DNA from 4 places in the Cupriavidus sp. WKF15 genome. Region 4 is predicted to be linked to each of the others. Evidence: predicted binding sites of a transcription regulator. Region 4 holds the regulator's gene; each other region holds the start of a gene.

Region 1 (3,955 bases), on a different replicon from region 4:
CCCCAATAGCGCGCGGTCTTCGCCTACCACCGCGAGATTCCGGACGCCGTGGGCGAGCATGGTGCGCAGCGCTTCGCCTACATGGGCGTCCCGTTCGATCGAAAGAACACCTTGCGTCATGACCGAGGCCACGGTCTTGTCGCTGAAGCCGTCAGCGTCGGCGAGGCCATGGACAACGATGTCCCGATCCGTCACCAGTCCCCTGACGTACAGCCGGCCCGGCATGCCATCCGTGACGAGCAGTGCGCTGGCACAGTGGTCGCGCATGAGCCTTGCAGCCTCATGAAGGCCGCCGGTCATGGCAATGTGAGTCACGCCGCGTGAACAGATCTCGTCGACTTTCATCTTTCGTTCCCTCCCACGCGCTTCGCCCCTTGTGCGCCTGCGGCATGACGTCGTCTACGCGGCAAACCGGAAGTGCCCGCTATGCAGGACGATGTGACAGGCGCCGGTCATCTCGAACACGCCGCGAGCAACTCCCTCGATCGTCTTGCGATGGTTCAGGAAGGCGGGGATGAGGTCTTCACGGAGATAGGAGCGGGCGCCGAAGTGGTCTTCCAGCGCCTCCGCTGTTATCTCATATGACGCATGACACCCATCTATCTGCGCCGCGCATTGCAGGCTTGGACCTCCGGGGCAATAAGCCGGCTCGGTGTTGAGAAAGACGATCTGACTCATGACAGCACCCTTCGTTCAGGTCATTGACCCGTCAGCGTTCCACTTCGCTTCGGGTCAGAAGGACTGGCAAGCATGTCCTGCGGATAACGCCTTCGGACACGCTTCCCATCACCGTGCGCCGAAAGCCACGCCGCCCATGCGTCCCGAGCACGATCAGGTCGGCCTTCCACTTGTCGGCTTCCGCGGCAATGGTGTCGGCGACCAGTCCGAGAGTGTTCGTGCGCTCGATCAGGTGTGTCACGCCAGGTATCCCGGCGGCCCGGAAGCGGTCCACTGTCCTGGTCAGGGTCGCCTGGCCGTAGGTCATGACCTTCTCCAGTAGGTCTGTCGGATCGCTGTATTTCAAGTCGAGGAAGAGATCGTTGTCATCCACCACGAACAGCGCCTTGACTTCCGCGCCGGTCGCCTTGGCAAGAATGATGGCCTGGTCGACCGCGAGCGAGGCTGACTGGCTGCCATCGACAGCCACGAGGATTCGCTGATACATGCTGAGACCTCTCGAGACAGGGAGCCAGGCTGACAGCGGAGGCACCGGTCGGCATGAATCAAGGCTAGGCTGCGCGGGGAAGACCGGCTTGATGTGTGTCAAACGGGCGCTTGCGTCTGGCAACCGGTGGGCCTTCGCCATGAAGCTTGATGTGTGACAAGTCCAGGCTGGCGCTGGCGTCTAGATTGCAAGGGCGGCTCTGCCATGCCGCTACAAGGAGCTTCTCCATGGACTACGCGACGATCATGGTTCACCTCGACGCCAGCCGCCACATGCACCAGCGTCTGCACCTCGCCGTCCAACTGGCGGTGGAGTATCAGGCAACGCTGATTGGCTTGCTGGCCTTGGGAGAGCCGGAGCCAAGGTCAACCCGTTACCTGATGGACGGTGACCGTTACCTGGCTTCCTACAAGGAGTGGCAACGTCATGCCGGTGAAATGGCTCGCCAGGCATTCCTGGGCGCAACGGACGGGCTTGTCATCCCGACCGAGTGGCGTACGACCGAGTGGGCAACGGCGGCTACCGTACAGGGAGATGCCCACGCGGCGGACCTGATCGTTCTGGGCCAGCGTGATCCGGCGGACAACGAGGCGTTCGACGACCCTCATTTCGTCGAGTCCGTGGTGTTGCAGTGCGGACGGCCGGCCCTGGTCGTGCCCTATGCGGGCGCGTTTCCCAAGGTTGGCAAGACCATCCTGGTTGCCTGGAACGGCAGCCGGGAAGCTGCCCGGGCCATTCACGACGCCTTGCCCTTCCTGCGGCGCGCGGAGTCGGTGGACGTGGTCTCGTGGGGCAAGCCGGACGTCTCATCCGACCTTTGGCTTTCTCCCGCGCGATATGCGGTCGAGTGGCTGAGCCGGCATCGCGTGCAGGCGCAACTCCATGACATCGAGACAGACGTCGGCAACGATACGGGAGAGATGTTGCTGTCCCGGGCTGCGGACCTGGGCTCGGACCTGATCGTCATGGGTGCCTACGGGCATGGACGGGTGCGCGAACTGGTCCTTGGCGGCGTGACGCGTACGATCCTGGCGTCGATGACCGTACCGGTGCTTCTGTCGCATTGACGGAGAACACCAATCCAGTCATCTGAAAAGGACAGGCCATGGAATACAGGACTGTGCTGGTCGCGCTCGGTAGCGATGCGGGCTGTCAGGCGCGCATCCGGATGGCCGCCGAACTCGCGGCGCGTTTTGGCGGACATCTGGTTGGCGTCAGCGCAACCGGCGTCAGTCTGGGCCCGCTTTTCCGCGCTGGTGAGGAGGCCGCAAGCCACGCCGAGCGGGCGCGCCGCAGACGCCTTGCGCACACCGCCGCGTCCGGCGAACTGCTTAGTGAAACAGTCGCCCGGTCGGCGCACGGCACGCCGTTCACGCACCATGTCGTGGAGGATGAACCCGGCTGGGTACTCGCGCAGGAAGGACGCGTTGCCGACATCATCGTTCTGGCAGGCATGCTGCCCCCCGGGGACAGCGAGATGCAGCGGATCGCGGAGCAGGTGCTGCTGAATGCCGGCCGCCCGGTGCTTCTCGTGCCGCCACAACCCGCGCGGCTGCACGGCGGACATGTGGTAATCGCCTGGGATGGCGGCCGTGAAGCGGCACGCGCGGTCGCCGACGCCATGCCGCTGCTGCTGTGTGCCGGCAAGGTGACGATTCTCGCCGTCTGGGATGAGAAGGGAAGCCCGGACGCGAACAGCGAGCCAGTTGCCGGCCTGAGGCACTATCTGAGGCGGCATGGCGTCATTGCCGGGGTCCATACCGAACAAACCGCGGAGCCGGTCGGGACCGTGATCCTCGAAGCATTGCAGACGCTGGACGCCGGGATGCTGGTGGCCGGTGGCTACGGTCACTGGCGTGTCCGCGAGCTGATCATGGGCGGGACGACCCGTAGCCTGATGCGCGCTTGTCCTGTGCCGCTGCTGCTTTCCCATTGAAAGGGGGCGTAGTGGAGCTCCTATTCCTCGGTGCCACGGACTCCGTCACAGGTTCGAAATATGTACTCGACACTGGACGCAGCCGCGTCATGGTGGATTGCGGGCTGTTCCAGGGCTTCAAGTCGCTTCGATTGCGCAACTGGGAGCCACTCCCCGTGGACCTCGCCAACCTGGATGCCGTGATCCTGACGCATGCGCATATCGACCACAGCGGCTATGTGCCGCTGCTCGTGCGCAACGGCTTTCGCGGCACGGTGTTCTGCTCCATGGGAACCGCGCAACTATGCGGCATCCTGCTGCCCGACAGCGCGGCGCTTGCCGAGGAGGACGCAGCCTATGCCAATCGCAAGGGATTCTCGCGCCATCGGCCGGCCCTGCCGCTCTACACCAGCGCAGATGCCGCGCGTGCGCTGCGCCGGCTTGAGCCCAAGCCATTTGGTGCGCGGTTTGCGGTCACGCCGGATATTGAAGCGGAGTTCCACCACGCCGGGCACATCATTGGCGCCGCCGCGGTGACACTGCACGTGGCCGGGCAGCGCATCGTTTTCTCGGGCGACCTGGGCAGGCAGCAAGACATCGTGATGCGGCCTCCGGAATTCGTCCGCCAGGCGGACTGCCTGCTGGTCGAGTCGACCTACGGCAACCGCGTCCATCCGGACGAGAATCCGCTGGATGCGTTGGCCAAGGTTGTCGACAACACGCTGGGCCGGGGCGGGAGCCTGGTTATCCCGGCCTTCGCGGTTGGGCGCACGCAGGCCTTGCTGTACTGCCTGCATCGGCTGATCGAGGACAGGCGCATGCCCGACATTCCCATCTACCTCAACAGCCCGATGGCCATCGATGCGACCCAGATC
Region 2 (3,955 bases), 1.5 Mb from region 4:
GGTGCGGCGGGCGCGCCGAAGTACAGCAACGCTGGCGACTGGGCCGGCCGCATCGGCCAGGGCTTCGATGGCCTGCTGAAGTCCCTCCTGAACGGCAAGGGCGCCATGCAGGCCCGCGCGGGCACCACGCCGGACGACTATTCCGACTACGAACTGGGCCGCGCCGTGGTCTACATGGCTGACGCCGGCGGCGCCAAGTTCCCCGAGCCGCCGGCTCCGGCCGCCGCTGCTCCGGCCGCCACCGCGGCAACGGACGCTGGTGCCGCACCTGCGGCAGCCGCCGCCCCGGCAGCGCCCGCTGCTGCTGCGCCGGCACCGGCCGCTGCACCTGCCGCGGCGTCCGCCGATGTGGGCAAGAAGGTCTATGACCAGGTCTGCGCCGCCTGCCATGCTGCTGGCGTTGCCGGTGCTCCCAAGTTCGGCGACAAGGCCGCCTGGGCACCACGCCTGAAGGAAGGCATGGACGCTGTCCACAACTTCGCGCTGAAGGGCAAGGGCGTGATGCCGCCGAAGGGCGGTTATGCCGGCCCGGACGCCGACGTGCTCGCCGCCGCCGACTACATGGCGAGCGCTGCCAAGTAATACCGGCTGCGCTGTAAAGAAAGCCCGCGACTGGTTCGCGGGCTTTTTTTTGGTTCTTCGCCTGTCGCCGTGCGCCAGGAATGGCGCCGCCGGTTCAGACCACGCGCGAGTACCGCGGCACGAACCGCACCGGCTCGGCACCGTCGTTGGCGGCTGGCTGCGCGGCAGGCGGCCGCGCGGCATCTTCGCGCAGGTACCGGTCGAACACCATGGCCACGCGGCGCACGAGCAGGCGGCCCAGCATGGTCACCTCGATGCGGCCCGGCTCGCGGCGGACCAGGCCATCGACACCGAGCCGGTCGAGATCGCCGAGTTCCGCGGCGAACACGTCCGCGAAATCGATGCCATGGCGTGCCTCGATCTGCGCGATGTCGAGCACGCCGTTGCACATCAGCGCGCCGATGATCTCGCGGCGCAGATGATCGTCGCGCTCCATCGCGAAGCCACGTATGACCGGCAGCCGGCCGTCGTCGAGCGCAGCGTAATAGTCGTCCAGCGTGCGCGCGTTCTGCACGTATCGTCCCGCCACGGCTCCGATCGCGGAAATGCCGAAGCCGAGCTGGTCATAGCCGGCATGCGTGGAGTAGCCCTGGAAATTGCGCTGCAACCGGCCCTCGCGCTGGGCCACGGCGAGGTCGTCGTCGGGCAGCGCGAAGTGGTCCATGCCGATATAGACGTAGCCGGCGGCGGTCAGGCGCTCGATCGTGGAGACCAGAATGTCGAGCTTCTCGCCCGCGCTCGGCAAGGCGTTTTCATCGATGCGCCGCTGCGGCTTGAAGACGTGCGGCAGGTGCGCGTAGCTGTAGACCGAGAGCCGGTCCGGCCGCAACGTCAGTACCCGCTCCACCGTCGCGTTGAAGCGCGCCGTGGTCTGGTGCGGCAGCCCGTAGATCAGGTCCAGGCTGACCGAGCGGAACCCCAGTTCGCGCGAAGCATCGACCACCGCCCGGGTTTCCTCGAACGGCTGCACGCGATGGATGGCCTGCTGGACTTCGGGATCGAAATCCTGCACGCCGAGGCTGACACGGTTGAAGCCGAGTTCGGCGAGCAACGCCATGCGTTCGTGGTCGACGCGGCGCGGATCGATCTCGATCGAGTGCTCGCCGTCGGCCGGCAGGTCGAAGTGCTCGTGCAGCGAAGCCATCAAGCGGCGCATCTCGGCCGGGTTCAGGAAAGTCGGTGTGCCACCACCCCAGTGCGATTGCAACACCTGCCTGCGCCCGCCAAGGTGTGCCGCAGCAAGGGCCATTTCGCGCCCTAGGTAGCTCACGTATTTGGCGCTGCGCCCATGGTCACGCGTGATGACCTTGTTGCAGCCGCAGTAGTAGCAGATGTTCTCGCAGAACGGGATGTGCAGGTACAGCGACAACGGCGCCGGCGCCGCCGCGCCGCAGTCCGCCAGCGCAGCATGATAGGCGGCTTCGTCGAAGCCGCCATGGAAGCGGTCTGCCGTGGGGTAGGACGTATAACGCGGACCGTTGCCGTCGATTCGGCCTGCCAGCGCGCGGAAGTCGGACAAGGCGCGGCGGTCGAGCGCCGCGGATGGCGTGGATGACGTGTTCATGGGGGCGGACTTATGGGGGAGTTTGACGGTCCATGCTAGTTCCGCGACGCGTGCAGGGACTTGACCCGCGTCAAGCACCACCGCCGCAATGCTTGCGCACACCCCTCGTGAGCGGGGGGGCTGCGTCACATTTCTGTCACGGATGCCGGATACGCTGCGCCCCGCATCTCCGGCAGCCACCGCCCGGATCGCTCAGCCAACCGTGTTCCCATGCCTTCAATCCTGCCCTGTTTGCCGTACCCATCGCTGCGCGGCGAAGCGCTGCCAGACTCCCCGCGACGCCGCCAGCTGATGCTGGCGCTTGGCGGACTGGCCGCCACGCCGCCGGTCCTGGCCCAGTCACCGGCCCGGCGCACTGCCGTGGTCGGGCACCTGCTCGACCGCAGCGGCGCGCAGGCCGATCTGGCGCGCGACTATCTGGCGGGCGCCAAGGTCATGTTCGACGCGGCCAACGCCACGGGAGGGCCCGTGCGGATCGCGCATGTCGTGCGCGACGCCGATGCCGATCCGCGCGCGGCGCTCGCGCAGGCACTGTCGCTCGTGGATAGCGAGCATGCCGAATTGCTGTTCGGTCCGGGCGACCGGTTGCTGCCCGCGCTGGCGGCCTCGCCCGAACTGCACCGGCGCGGCGTGCAGATCGTGGCGCCGCTCTCGGGCCTTGCCCTGAGCGCGGACAACGTCTGGTTCACGCGGGCCGACTACCAGGCCGAGCTCGACGCCGCGGTGAAGCAGTTGCGCGACTATGGGCTGACCCGCGTGGCCCTGGCGGTCTCGGCGGAGTTCGCCGCCACCGCGTCCGGCAATGGTGCATCGTGGCTGACCCGGCTGGAATCCACGACGGGCACGCGCGCGGTGCCGCTGGGCGGCAGCCCGGACGCCGCAGCGCGCACCATCGCGGCGCAACGGCCGGGTGCCGTGATCGTGGCGGGCGATACGCTCGCCTATGCGAGCCTGGGCCGCGCGCTGGCCGCGCAAGGCTGGTACGGATTCCTGGTCGGGTTGTCCGCGGTCAGCCCTGCGGTCGCGCGCGAAGTGCTCGGCGCAGGCTACCCGGGCGGCATGGTGCTGACGCAGGTCGCCCCCGGCCCGCAGGCCGCCACGCTGCGCGTGGTCAAGGAGCATGTGGCCCGCATGAAGCAATACCTCGATGAACCGCCCTCGCCTGCGACCATCGCCGGATACATCGGCGCGGCGTGGCTGGTGCGCGCCCTGGGCGGGTGGCACGGCAACGGCACGGTGGAACTGCGGCGCGCGCTGCAGGCACGCATCGACGTGGGCGATTTCACGCTCGACTTCACGCAGGGCCAGCGCGGCTCGCGCTACGTGCAGCTGGCCGCTTCAGGCGCGCGGTAGTTCCCTGTGGCGCCTTTGTATCAGGCCCGATACACGGGCGTGCGCTCCTGAGATCAAGGCGATAAGCGGAGTGCGGGGAATGGGTGATGGTGGGGTTGTCGTGCTTGGCAGGCGCCGCTGTTTCGCCGGCGTAGCCGGCGAAACACACGACACCCCCAACCCTTCCCTATTCCCGCGTCACCGCCCGACGCCCGACGCCCGCACAGGACAGCTCCGCGCCAACGCCGGAAAATATTAGGCCCGCGCCGGCACGTGGGCCATGTCCCGTTCATATCGCTTGGTATCGGCAATATTGCCTCCCGCAAATCTCACCCCTGCGCCGCCTTGCCACCATTGCCGAGCAAAGCCTTCAGCGCGCCAAGCCGGTCCTTGGGACTCATTGCCGGTGTCTCATCCTTCGGCGCGGGCGCCTCTTCCAGCTTCATCTCGCCGATGAAGCGCGAAGGCTCGCAGGAA
Region 3 (3,955 bases), 1.1 Mb from region 4:
CTTGACCAGCATGCGCACGCCGCGCGGCGTAGCCGGTGCCATGGCCATATTGGGACGCGTGCGCATGCGCTCGATCCAGTCGCGCAGCCAGGGCTGGTGTGGTGGCTTGAACAGGGCCGTGACCGGGCGCAGCAGCGCGTGCGATTGCGGCAGCACTTCGAAACAGCCGAGATGCGGTGTCAGGATGATGATGCCGTGGCCGCGCGACTGCAGCTTTTCCAGTTCCGGCCACAGGTAGTCATCGAAACCATACAGCCGGGCACCGATTTGCTTGCGGCTCCAGAAGTACGGCATTTCCAGGATCATGCGGCCGCCCGAGCGGGCCGCTTCGGCAATCATTGACTCGGTGGCGTCGGGAAAAGCCAGCAGGAAGTTCTCCCGCAGGCGGCGCCCGTAACGGCCCGGCAGGCGGGCCGCCAGCAGGCCGAGCGCGCCGCCCATGGCCTGGAGCACGCGCAGCGGCAAGCGGGAGAGCAGCCAGAACAGGAAAGTCATCGGTTGTGGCGTTGGTGAAGCGGCCTGAGGTATTCGTATGCAGGGCTCAGGATCCGGGCGGTTTCTGCCGTAACCCTGTATCGGACCGGCGTGCGCCGGTGCACGGTGGCCTTGGGGCCACCGGCTGCATTGTGCCGGCAGGCGCGTATAATAGCGTGTATCGCCGAGTTAACTGACAACTTGCGGGGCGATACCGCTCTAACCGAGCGGCCTCAAAATACCGCTAAAGCGTCGCCGCCATGACCCGACAGGCTGGCACGCAATAGCCAACCTGGAGAACAAGTTCGTGGCAAACGACTTCCTTTTCACTTCGGAATCTGTATCCGAAGGCCATCCCGACAAGGTCGCAGACCAGATTTCCGACGCGGTCCTCGACGCCATCCTGGCGCAGGACAAGTACGCGCGCGTGGCTGCCGAGACGCTCTGCAACACCGGGCTGGTCGTGCTGGCCGGGGAAATCACCACCACGGCCAACGTCGACTATATCCAGGTCGCGCGCGACACCATCAAGCGCATCGGTTACGACAACACCGACTACGGCATCGACTACAAGGGCTGCGCGGTGCTGGTCGCGTATGACAAGCAATCGCCCGACATTGCCCAGGGCGTGGACCGTGCCTCCGACGATTACCTGAACCAGGGTGCCGGCGACCAGGGCCTCATGTTCGGCTACGCCTGCGACGAGACTCCGGAACTGATGCCGTTCCCGATCTATTACTCGCACCGCCTGGTCGAGCGCCAGTCGCAACTGCGCCGCGACGGCCGCCTGCCCTGGCTGCGTCCGGACGCCAAATCGCAGGTCACGGTGCGCTATGTCGACGGCCGTCCGCACAGCGTGGACACCGTGGTCCTGTCGACTCAGCATGCCCCCGACATCACCCAGGCCCAGATCCGCGAAGCCGTGATCGAGGAAATCATCAAGCCGGTGCTGCCGCCGGAGATGCTCAAGGACACCAAGTACCTGGTCAACCCGACCGGCCGCTTCGTGATCGGCGGCCCGCAGGGCGATTGCGGCCTGACCGGCCGGAAGATCATCGTCGATACCTACGGCGGCGCCTCGCCGCACGGCGGTGGCGCATTCTCGGGCAAGGATCCGTCGAAGGTCGACCGCTCGGCCGCCTACGCCGCCCGCTACGTGGCCAAGAACGTGGTCGCCGCCGGCCTGGCGCGCCAGTGCCAGGTGCAGGTGAGCTACGCCATCGGCGTGGCGCGCCCGATCAACGTGACCGTCTACACGGAAGGCACCGGCAAGATTCCTGACGCGAAGATCGCCGAGCTGGTGCAGGAGCACTTCGACCTGCGTCCGAAGGGCATTGTGCAGATGCTGGACTTGCTGCGCCCGATCTACGAGAAGACCGCGGCTTACGGCCACTTCGGCCGCGAAGAGCCGGAATTCTCGTGGGAAGCGACCGACAAGGCCGCCGCCCTGCGCGCAGCCGCCGGCCTGTAAGTCGCTGCCGCTCCGGCACGAAGCCCCGCCGGCCGCTGGCCCGCGGGGTTTTTTGCGGGTGTTACTTCCGCTCCGCGATGCGCGTGCCTTGATATCCATCAAGAACAAATCCCGGGGCCATCCTATCCTGTGCGGCGGCCGTCACCCCAGCAGCGCGTAAAATGCGTGCATTCGGCAAACCGAGAACGCCCATGCCATCCGCTTCCACTTCGTCAGCCCAGCTCGACCTGATCCGCCCGCAGCCATACACCGACTGGTCGCCCACGGTGGATGCCGCGACGCGGGCGGACCTGCGCCGCCAGCTCGAACAAGGCGCGGTGCTCTATTTCCCCGACCTGCATTTCCGCTTCGAGCCGGGCGAGGAGCGTTTCCTCGACAACCGTTATTCGGATGGCAAGTCCAAGAACATCAACCTGCGCGCCACTGACACCGCCGTGCGCGGCGCGCAGGGCACTGCGCAGGATCTTGCCGACCTGTACCGGCTGATCCGCCGCTATGCCGAATTCAGCGAAAAGCTGGTGCTGTCGCTGTTCCCGGAATACGGCCCGTACATGACGCGCGCCGGCACGTCGCTGCGCCCGAGCGAGATTGCCGGCCGCCCGGTGAGCTGGCGCAAGGACGACACCCGCCTGCATGTCGATTCCTTCCCGTCGAACCCGCTGCTGGGCCAGCGCCTGTTGCGCGTGTTCCACAACATCGACCCTGCCGCGCCGCGCGTCTGGCGCGTTGGCGAGCCGTTCGCCGATTTTGCGCAGCGTTTCGTGCCGAAGACCCATGGCATGTGGCCGGGACAGGCGTGGCTGATGAAGCAGCTCCACATCACCAAGCGCAAGCGCTCGGAATACGACCACCGCATGCTGCAGCTGCACGACCTTGCCAAGGCCGACCTGGACTATCAGGCCAACGTGCCGCAGCAGGAATTCCAGTTTCCGCCGGGATCGACGTGGATTGTCTTCAGTGACCAGCTGTTGCACGCGGCCATGCGTGGCCGCTCGATGATGGAGCAGACCATCTACCTGGACCCGAAGGCCATCTCCGACCATACCCATTCGCCGGAAGCAGTGCTGTCACGCATGCTGGGCCGGCCGATGCTGGTCTCCTGACCGTCCGGACGTTCCGCGCAGCCGCATCGGCGGCCGCCGGGCTTCACTTCCCGCCGGGCCAGCGCCTACACTGGTCTTCAGGCTTGCCATCCTCCGGGAGCGGGCAGAGGGCGCACGCCCCGCCGCGGTCTCCGGAGTCGCGGGGAGACAGATGGAAACCACGTATGACTATGTCGTTGTCGGCGCGGGTTCGGCCGGATGTGCGCTGGCCGGGCGCCTGGCCGATAGCGGCAGCGACAGTATCGCGCTGATCGAGGCAGGCCATCACGACCACCATGTGCTGGTGCGCACACCCGCGGGTGCCGCGCTGATGCTGCCGCATGTCGGCGCGCGCAACTACGCCTACGAGACCGTGCCGCAGCCTGGCCTGAATGGCAGGCGCGGCTTCCAGCCGAGGGGGCGCGGGCTCGGCGGCAGCTCGTCGATCAATGCCATGATCTACACGCGCGGCCGGCCGGCGGACTACGACGCGTGGGCCACCGCGGGCTGCGACGGCTGGTCCTGGGATGATGTGCTGCCGTACTTCCGCCGTGCCGAGTGCAATGCTCGCGTGGCCGGCAGCGACGACGATCCGTTGCATGGCGGCACGGGCCCGCTCCATGTGGCGGACCTGCGCACGCCCAACCCATTTGGCCAGCATTTCATCGACGCCGCGCAGCAGGCCGGCTATGCGCGCAACGACGACTTCAACGGCGAGGAGCAGGAAGGTGTCGGCTGGTACCAGGTCACGCAGCACGAAGGCGAGCGCTGGAACGCCGCGCGTGCCTACCTGCATGGCGGCAATGCACGCGACAAGGCCTGTAACGGCGGACGTGCCGGCCTGCACGTGCTGACCGGCATGCAGGTGCTGCGCATTGTGTTCGAAGGCAGGCATGCGGCAGGCGTACTGGCTGTGCGCAACGGCCGC
Region 4 (3,955 bases):
CTTGGGCGGCTTCTCGGGATTAAGGCGATCCAGGTATTCCCGCATCTCCGGTCGGCTCTGGAAACGCCAGCCGCTGGCCAACGCCACCAACTCGACCCCACGCTGGCGCCAGTCCTGGCGCAATTCATCAAGCAGGGCCCGAATCGTGTCAGCGCCGACATCATCGGCAAACAGCCGACGCAGGTCGCTCACGCGCAGGGGCTCCTGCGCACAGATCAGCGCAGTCTCGAGGACGATTTTCGCCTCTTGGGTATTCATGTTGGGTGTGCAGCCTGTCTTTGCACCTGCTCCCGGACGAACCCGGAGCCCTGGACATTGTGGATTCAGCGGTGCGATTGCCACCGCCATCTCGTCGCGCAGCAAACCCGAAAGCTCTTCGCCTCGAGGCCGTGCATCTTCTGTTGCATCGATTTGCCGGGTGTGTTCCGGCAGGAGATTGCCCGGTCACCGGCAAGTACCAGTGCACGAACCTCTTGCACGCGCCCATATGGGCAGACATGGCCTCCGGCTAAAGTCCGCCTCGGCCGCAAGAAAAACGGATATCGGAAGCAGGGCCAGCAATGACTGCACCACGGCCGCAAAGCCAGCCGGACTTTTGAACAGATATTGTGAACCGGATGGACTGCGGAAAGGTTCGGTGCCGAATTGTCGGCGCTTTGCCCGAAACCCTGGGCGCGCCCCCTTTTTGGAAGGGCTGCCGGGCGCCGCTCGGAACCACGCCGCGCGATACCGCAATGGAGATGATTGTATGGCATTCCAGCCCACACCTGCAACCACCGCGCGGCGCCAGAGCGTATGGAGTGGTTTCAGAACACCAGGCAGAACCCATGCTCTGCCAGGGAATGTGGCAACAACACCGCTCGGCCGATTCCCAATGCACCGAATGCCATGACGGCCAAGCCGGCCCCGACCCTTACCCAGCTCCGTCGCGACCAGGCGCGCAAAAGCCCCGAAAAGCTCGACAGCGCCAGCAGATTAGGCAACGTACCGAGGCCAAAGGCGCCCATCACCAGCGCCCCCGAGGGCGCATTTCCGGCCAGCAAAGCAAGGGCCAGGGCCCCATAAACCATGCCGCAGGGCACCAAACCCCAAGCCAGTCCCATCCCATAGCGGCGTGCCAGGCCGCCCCGCCGAGCCTTGGCTTCCGTCGTCTTTCTGCCCAATCGAGCCATGCCGGCGGCACTGGCGCTAACCGCACGCGCCGCGAGGCGCTCCAGCCACACGATGGTAAAGGCCTCGCCGCGTATCAAGCGCCAGCCAGACAGTAGCAGCAAGGCGCTGCCGACTCCGAACAGCCAGCGCTGGACGGGCAGATAGTCCTGACGCCAGGCCGTCGCCCCCAAGGCGCCCAGCAGCGCACCAAGCAGCATGTAAGTGGAAATACGCCCGACATGCATGACAAGGAGCTCCACGAGCCAGTCCTGTGGGCGCCGCACAACGGCAACGGGTACGCCGGCGGCGCGTTGCTCGACAGCCAGCGCTACGCCACCACACATGGCAGCGCAGTGGAAGCCCCCTAGCAAGGCGAGCATGAAAACACTGAGTAGCACACCAAAAGTCAACTGCAACTCCCTACCGCATCACATCGCGCGTTAAAATGCACGTATTGCGCCCTCGCCGCTCCAATACTGCAGGTTCCAATTGCTAACATCCATCCCCGTCACCGAGATGTCGCCCCGTTGCTCCACTTGCGGCATGGGGCAATTGTGCCTGCCGGTGGGCATGAGCCAGCAGGACCTGCAGAAGATGGACACCCTGGTGCAGGAACGTGTCCGTGTCCACAAGGGCGAAACTCTTTACCGCATGGGCGATCCGCTGACTGCGGTCTATGCCATTCGCTTCGGCACCCTGAAGACGCATGTCACCACGGAAGACGGCCGCTCGCAAATCACCGGTTTCCACTTGCCAGGCGAAGTGGTTGGCCTCGACGGCCTGGGAGAGATGCAGCACGCCTCGGATGCCACCGCCCTCGAAGACACGGAGGTATGCGTCGTTCGCCTGGCCGATCTCCAGTCGCTGTCCATCGACCTGCCATCGTTGCAGCAGCAGTTCCTGCGCCTGATGGGCAAGGAAATCTCGCATGACCAGCTCATGCTCGTCACGCTTGGCTCCATGCGCGCCGAGGAGCGGCTTGCCGCGTTCCTCATCAACCTGTCCGAGCGCTTGTCCGCCCGCGGGTATTCGTCGACCGAGTTCGTCATGCGCATGAGCCGGGAAGAAATCGGCAGCTACCTGGGTCTGAAGCTCGAAACGGTCAGCCGTCTGTTCTCACGATTTGCCGAGGCCGGCTTGATCCAGATCCGTCAACGTCACGTCAAGCTAGTCGACATGGCGGGCATCAAGCAAGTCTACAGCCGCTCCTGCTGAGGCCATCTGACCGCCTCGCGTGGCAAGGCGGTCAATTCCTGCCGCTTCTTACTCCAGCTCGTCCGTTTCGCTGAGCTTTGTCGGCATGGTGTACAGCGTCAGTCCGCTGGACAATGCGCAGAATATCCAGGCCAGCAGGAAACCGATCGTATAGACCGCCTCGCGCGAGGCCTCGATCGGCTGACCGAAGAAATTCAGGTCGCCAGGGTCCACCACGGAAAACACAGTTGCCGTGGCAACCCCGGCCATCAGGAACGCCGGCCACAGTACCCACATCAGCCAGCGCAGCCTCATGGCTGCCTCGCTTGCGGTGCCTTGGCACTGCCCGAGGCACCTGCCACCTTCTCGACAACCAGGCCATGCCGGGCCACACCATCGACCACTGGCCGGTCAGGATGAGTGGAAGCCAGCCAGATAGTCACGCCGCAAGCCACCATGGCCAGCAACGGACCACTCATCAGCAGCCACGGCCACGGCTCTTTCCACCACGGATTGCTTTCTTGCATCGCCTTGCCCCCTTCGTCAACGCCTCATCGAGGCGCTCGCGGTTTGGTACGGCACAGCGCCGACGCGCCGTGCCGCCCTTAGCATCACAAATTGCGTGGCACGATGAAACTGGTAGATTGCCTGATTTGCGCACTACCTTGCCCCGCACCTTCGCTGGTCACTGTCACGCTGATCTTGTGCGTACCTTGCGCGGCATCGTCGATCGGCACGCGAATCCGGATCGGCACCAGCCTGTTCGATGTCGGCGCCAGAGCCTGCGCGTCCGGATCGTACTCGACGGTCATGTTCTTCAGTTCGTCGCTCTCGGCCTTCACGCTGATGCGCATGGGCGCCTCGGTGGTATTGATGAGTTGCAGTCGATAGACGTTTTCGATCCAGCGCCCGTCCACCTCACGCCCAAGCGCCCCGCGGTCACGGATGATGTCCACTTTCAATGGCGTGCGCAGCGCAAGCGAAGCCACGAAACCTGCAACCATCACCAGCCAGATAATCGAGTAGATGATGGTCCGCGGCCGCACCAGCCGCTTGCGCGCCGCAGCGGCCGACAGCGCCTTGCGCATGGCATTCTCGGACGTATAGCGGATCAGCCCGCGCGGGTAGTCCATCTTGTCCATGACCTGGTTGCATGCATCGATGCAGGCACCGCAACCGATGCACTCGTATTGCAACCCGTCACGGATATCGATGCCGGTCGGGCACACCTGCACGCAGATGCTGCAGTTGACGCAGTCACCTAGCCCGGCCTGGTGATGATCCACCTTGCGCGACCGGCTGCCGCGCGGCTCGCCGCGCCCGACGTCGTAGGTGACCACATAGGTGTCGGGGTCGACCATCACGCTCTGGAACCGCGCATACGGACACATGTACTTGCAGACCTGCTCGCGCATGAAGCCTGCATTCCCCCACGTGGCGAAGGCGTAAAAAAGCATCCAGAACGCCTGCCACGGACCCAGCGAGAAGCTCAGTACCTGGCCGCCAAGCTCACGGATCGGCGCAAAGTAGCCAATGAACGTGAAGCCCGTCCACAGCGCGACCAGTATCCACAGGGAGTGCTTGGTAGCCTTCAGGCGGAACTTGCGCG

Evidence for each region. Region 4 encodes FNR, which switches genes on or off when oxygen is low (the NO sensors DNR and NnrR bind a similar motif). Its sites were predicted from a motif close to TTGATNNNNATCAA; they were not measured.
Region 1: the regulator FNR is predicted to act here: its motif matches at 1,254-1,267, upstream of CupriaWKF_RS29705 (universal stress protein).
Region 2: the regulator FNR is predicted to act here: its motif matches at 2,207-2,220, upstream of hemN (oxygen-independent coproporphyrinogen III oxidase).
Region 3: the regulator FNR is predicted to act here: its motif matches at 2,034-2,047, upstream of CupriaWKF_RS01090 (Kdo hydroxylase family protein).

What each region holds. Positions count from the first base shown of each region.
Region 1 covers NZ_CP119573.1:2,689,107-2,693,061, reverse strand. The annotation lists gene CupriaWKF_RS29715 (CBS domain-containing protein) at 1-345, opposite strand, end outside; gene CupriaWKF_RS29710 (DUF1488 domain-containing protein) at 400-678, opposite strand; gene CupriaWKF_RS29705 (universal stress protein) at 710-1,165, opposite strand; gene CupriaWKF_RS29700 (universal stress protein) at 1,393-2,232, shown strand; gene CupriaWKF_RS29695 (universal stress protein) at 2,271-3,101, shown strand; gene CupriaWKF_RS29690 (MBL fold metallo-hydrolase) at 3,113-3,955, shown strand, end outside.
Region 2 covers NZ_CP119572.1:3,576,634-3,580,588, forward strand. The annotation lists gene CupriaWKF_RS16705 (c-type cytochrome) at 1-582, shown strand, start outside; gene hemN (oxygen-independent coproporphyrinogen III oxidase) at 677-2,146, opposite strand; gene CupriaWKF_RS16715 (ABC transporter substrate-binding protein) at 2,357-3,499, shown strand; gene CupriaWKF_RS16720 (UvrD-helicase domain-containing protein) at 3,808-3,955, opposite strand, start outside.
Region 3 covers NZ_CP119572.1:233,146-237,100, forward strand. The annotation lists gene CupriaWKF_RS01080 (lysophospholipid acyltransferase family protein) at 1-495, opposite strand, end outside; gene metK (methionine adenosyltransferase) at 782-1,945, shown strand; gene CupriaWKF_RS01090 (Kdo hydroxylase family protein) at 2,137-3,048, shown strand; gene CupriaWKF_RS01095 (GMC family oxidoreductase N-terminal domain-containing protein) at 3,200-3,955, shown strand, end outside.
Region 4 covers NZ_CP119572.1:1,343,510-1,347,464, reverse strand. The annotation lists gene scpB (SMC-Scp complex subunit ScpB) at 1-258, opposite strand, end outside; gene CupriaWKF_RS06405 (sulfite exporter TauE/SafE family protein) at 807-1,562, opposite strand; gene fnr (fumarate/nitrate reduction transcriptional regulator Fnr) at 1,642-2,367, shown strand; gene CupriaWKF_RS06395 (hypothetical protein) at 2,416-2,661, opposite strand; gene CupriaWKF_RS06390 (FixH family protein) at 2,658-2,873, opposite strand; gene ccoG (cytochrome c oxidase accessory protein CcoG) at 2,958-3,955, opposite strand, start outside.